2 regions of the Salinifilum aidingensis genome follow, and region 1 is predicted to be linked to the other one. Evidence: riboswitches for the same ligand, from Rfam matches in the RefSeq annotation. Region 1 holds a riboswitch; the other holds the start of a gene.
What was found. A riboswitch is a leader RNA that binds a small molecule or an ion and turns the genes downstream of it on or off. The one in region 1 is predicted to bind S-adenosylmethionine.

Region 2: another riboswitch for S-adenosylmethionine. It lies ahead of ACYVJE_RS19220 (methionine ABC transporter ATP-binding protein); the one in region 1 lies ahead of thrC (threonine synthase).

The regions. Positions count from the first base shown of each region.
Region 1 is NZ_BAAGTH010000012.1:69,523-71,714, reverse strand. It holds gene thrC (threonine synthase) at 3-1,271, opposite strand; SAM riboswitch class I at 1,284-1,409, opposite strand; gene holA (DNA polymerase III subunit delta) at 1,511-2,192, shown strand, end outside.
Region 2 is NZ_BAAGTH010000015.1:99,242-101,433, reverse strand. It holds gene rsmA (16S rRNA (adenine(1518)-N(6)/adenine(1519)-N(6))-dimethyltransferase RsmA) at 1-476, shown strand, start outside; SAM riboswitch class I at 744-831, shown strand; gene ACYVJE_RS19220 (methionine ABC transporter ATP-binding protein) at 1,089-2,111, shown strand; gene ACYVJE_RS19215 (methionine ABC transporter permease) at 2,108-2,192, shown strand, end outside.

The sequences.
Region 1 (2,192 bases):
CGTCACAGGCCGAGGGCCTGGTCCACCGCCTCGGTGTTCGGCGCCACCGTCGCCTTCGGCCCCACGTGCTCGGTGACCGCGTCCATGGTCTTCAGCCCGTCACCGGTGATGAGCAGCACCGTCTCCTGATCCGGGTCGAGCTGGCCGCTGTCGAACATCTTCTTGGCGTTGGCGACGGTCACACCGCCCGCGGTCTCGGCGAAGATGCCCTCGGTCCGCGCGAGCAGGCGGATGCCCTCGACGACCTCCTCGTCTGTGACGTCCTCGATCGCCCCGCCGGTCTTGTGCACCGTGTCCAGCACGTACGGGCCGTCGGCCGGCGCGCCGATGGCCAGCGACCGGGCGATCGTCTCCGGCCGCTGCGGCTGCACCACGTCGGTGCCCTCCTTGAACGCGGTGGACACGGGCGAGCAGCCCGCGGCCTGCGCACCGAAGATGCGCACCGGGCTCGGCTCGACCAGGCCCACCTCGCCGAGCTCGTTGAAGCCCTTGTACACCTTCGTCAGCTGCGACCCGGAGGCGATCGGCACGACGATCTGCTCCGGCAGCCGCCAGCCCAGCTGCTCGGCGACCTCGAAGGCCAGGGTCTTCGAGCCCTCCGAGTAGTACGGCCGCACGTTGACGTTGACGAACGCCCAGTCCTCGTGCTCCCCGGCCAGCTCGGTCGCCAAGCGGTTCACGTCGTCGTAGTTGCCGTCCACGGCCAGCAGCGAGCCGTCGTAGACCGCGCTCATCATGATCTTGGCCTGTTCCAAGGTCTTCGGGACGAGCACGACCGAGTCCCAGCCCGCGCGGGAGGCCGCCGCGGCGACCGCGTTCGCGAGGTTGCCGGTGGAGGGGCAGGCGAGCACGTTGAACCCGAACTCGCGGGCGGCGGCCAGCGCGACCGCGACCACGCGGTCCTTGAACGAGTGCGTCGGGTTGCCGGTGTCGTCCTTGATCCAGATCTGCTTCACGCCCAGGGCCTTCGCCAGGTTGTCGGCGCGAAGCAGCCTCGTACAGCCGGGTTCCGTGTTCGCGATCTGATCCACGGTGGACGGGACCGGAAGGAGTTTCTTGTAGCGCCAGATCGAGCGCGGTCCGGCTTCGATCTCCTCGCGCGTGATGCGGCCGAAGTCGTAGGCGACTTCGAGCGGGGAGAAGTCCTCGAGGCTGACGAACTCCGGCGCCAGCGGCTGGCGGTGCCCCTCCTCCTTGGACACGAGCTCAGCGGCCTGTCCGAGGTCGAGGGCGGAACGCGACGGGGTCTGTGCCTGGGCGGCAGCGGTCATGGCGAGGTCCTTTCCTCATCTCTCCCGCGGGCGGGTCGGAGTTGGCACCTTTGTCGTCGGCGGCCCCGCGTCACAGGAATGCCGACACCGGTTGCCGGGGCTTCGTCGGGCCGGTCCCTCTGCCCCTCTGGATGAGCTAGCTATCCGGTTGTGGCGGACACGCTAATGGACCGTCCCGGCATCTCGCCACAGCTGTCCACGGTGCGGAAGATCACCGGGGTCGTGCGAAGATGTGCGGTATGACCTCGCCGAACACGGTCGCCGCCCCGCTGCACCTCGTGGTGGGCGAGGAGGAACTCCTGGTTGAGCGAGCGGTGCGCGCGGCGGTCGCCGCGGCGCGCGCGGCCGACCCGGAGGCGGAGCTGCGCCGGGCGAAGGTGACCGAACTCACCGCCAGCGAGCTCGACGAGATGCTCAGCCCGTCGCTGTTCGCCGACGGGCGCATCCTCGCCGTCGAGGACTGCCAGGACGCCGGCAAGGAGATCGCCGAAGCGCTGCTGACCCACGCCCGCGAACCCGCCGACGGCGTGGTGCTGGTGATCGTGCACAGCGGCGGTGGCCGCGCCAAGCACGCCAAGGACCTGCCCAACCAGCTGAAGAAGCTCGGCGCGGCGGTCACCGAGTGCCCCCGCATCACCAAACCCGCCGACCGCGAGGCGTTCGTCCGCGAGGAGGTCCGCCGCAGCGGCGGCAAGATCGACGCCGACGGGGTCCGCGCGCTCATCGAGGCCGTCGGATCCGACCTGCGCGAGCTGTCCAACGCCGCCACCCAGCTCGTGTCGGACACCGGCGGCACGGTCGACGCCGAGGCCGTGCGCCGCTACCACCAGGGGCGCGCCGAGGTGACCGGGTTCGCCGTGGCGGAGAAGGCCGTCACCGGGGACCGCGGCGGCGCGGTCGAGGCGCTGCGGTGGGCGCTGC
Region 2 (2,192 bases), on a different contig from region 1:
CGAACCTGCCGTACAACGTGGCCGTGCCGGTGGTGCTGCACCTGCTCGCGGAACTGCCGAGCGTGCGCAGTGGACTCGTGATGGTGCAGGCCGAGGTCGCCGACCGGCTCGCCGCGAGCCCGGGCGGGCGCGACTACGGCGTGCCGAGCGTGAAAGCCGCGTGGTTCGCCGAGGTGCGGCGCGCCGGGTCCGTTCCGCGCGGCGTGTTCTGGCCGGTGCCGAACGTGGGATCCGGGCTGGTGGCGTTCGAGCGCGTCGATCCGCCCTCGGCGGTGCCGCGCGAGGAGGTGTTCCGCCTCGTCGACCAGGCCTTCGCGCAGCGCCGGAAGACGCTGCGCGCGGCGCTGTCGCCGTGGGCGGGTTCGGCCGGGCGCGCCGAGGAGCTGCTGCGGGCGGCGGGCATCGACCCCGCGGCCCGCGGGGAGCGGCTGCGCGTGGCCGATTTCGCGCGCATCGTGGAGCGCGCCCGCGGCTGACCCCGTTCGGCGGTACCCGTTCCGCTGCACCCGTTCCGCGGGATCAGCGCGAGGGTGCGAGCACCTCGCGCCTCGGGTCGAACGCGCCCGGAACGGGACTCCGCGGGACGAATGCCTCCGGGGTGAACGCGAGCTGTGGCCACTCGAACGCGCGTCGTCGCCACTCGAACGCGTGAGCGCGACATGTCCGATCCGTTTCGTTACGTGGGCCATAACAGCTTGCGCGGGAGCGTGCCAGTAGGGTCTACTATTCGGGAAATCGCGAAGAACCCATCCCGAGCGGCCGAGAGACCTGGCTCGACGACGCCGCAGCAACCACCCCCCGGGCAGGTGCTAACGCCAGGAACGATGGAGTTGTGGTGTCCATTTCCCCGCCTGCCAGTCAGCCCGGCCCGACCGGCGGAAGCGCACTCGCCGGACTCGACGCGGCGGAGCGCTCGGAGCGCTGCGTTCCCTCCCCGAGGCTGTTGACGCAACGGCGCGTCATCGATCACGGGCGGCGCACCACGACCGGCTGTCGAACTGGGATGTGATCCCCCAGCCGTCCTCCTTCCCACTCCGCCCCGGGCATTCGTGTGTCCAGGGCCGGTGCGAGCTGATCTGGAGCCGATCGTGATCACTGTTGAGAACCTGACGAAAACCTTCCCGCACAACGGGGAAACCGTGCGTGCCCTGGACAACGTGTCGCTCGAGGTGCCTGCGGGCAGCGTCTGCGGCGTGGTCGGGTCGAGCGGTGCCGGCAAGTCCACGCTCGCCCGGTGCCTCGCGCTGCTGGAGCGCCCCGAGAGCGGCGCCATCCGCGTCGACGGGACCGACCTGCTCTCGCTGCAGGGGCGCGACCTGCGCGCCGCCCGTCGGCAGATCGGCGTTGTGCCGCAAGGGGATTCGCTGCTGCGGCAGCGCACCGCGGCCGGCAACGTCGCCCTGCCGCTGGAGGCGGCGAAGGTGGGCGCACCGCAGCGGCGCAACCGCGTCACCGAGCTGCTCGACCTCGTCGGCCTGTCGGACAAGGCCTCGATCTACCCGGACCAGCTCTCCGGCGGGCAGCGGCAGCGCGTGTCGATCGCCCGCGCGCTGGCGGCGAAGCCCTCGGTGCTGCTGGCCGACGAGCCGACCTCCGCGCTGGACCCGGGCACGACCGACTCGGTGCTGACCGTGCTCGACCGCGTCCGCTCCGAACTGGGCGTCACCGTGCTCGTGGTCACCCACGACATGGCGGTGGTGCGCCGCGTCGCCGATGACGTCGCCGTGCTGGAGCAGGGCAGCGTGGTCGAGAACGGCAGGGTGCTGGACCTCGTCACCGAACCGGGCAGCCGGATCGGCACGACCCTGCTGCCGGAGACCGACCAGGCCGACCGCGTCGTCGGCGCCGTCGGCGGGCAGCACGACGTCGTCGCCGAGGTCGTGCTGGTCGGGTTCGCCGCGGTGGGGGCGCTGCTGCCGGAGGCCTCGAGCCGGTTCGACGTGGGATTGGACATCCTCGGCGGCGGACTGACCCGCCTGGGCGACACCCCGGTGGCGAAGTTCCGGATCGGGATCACCGGTGAACGGTCCGAGTCCGCCCTGAAGTGGATGGTCGAGCGCGACGCGCACGTGCGTCGCAGCCCAGTGAGTGTTGACGGAGTTGCCGCGTGACTGATGTGACCCCCTGGGCCGAGGTGTTCGAACTCCTCGGCCCAGCGACGGTCGAAACCCTGTACATGGTGCTGGTGGCGA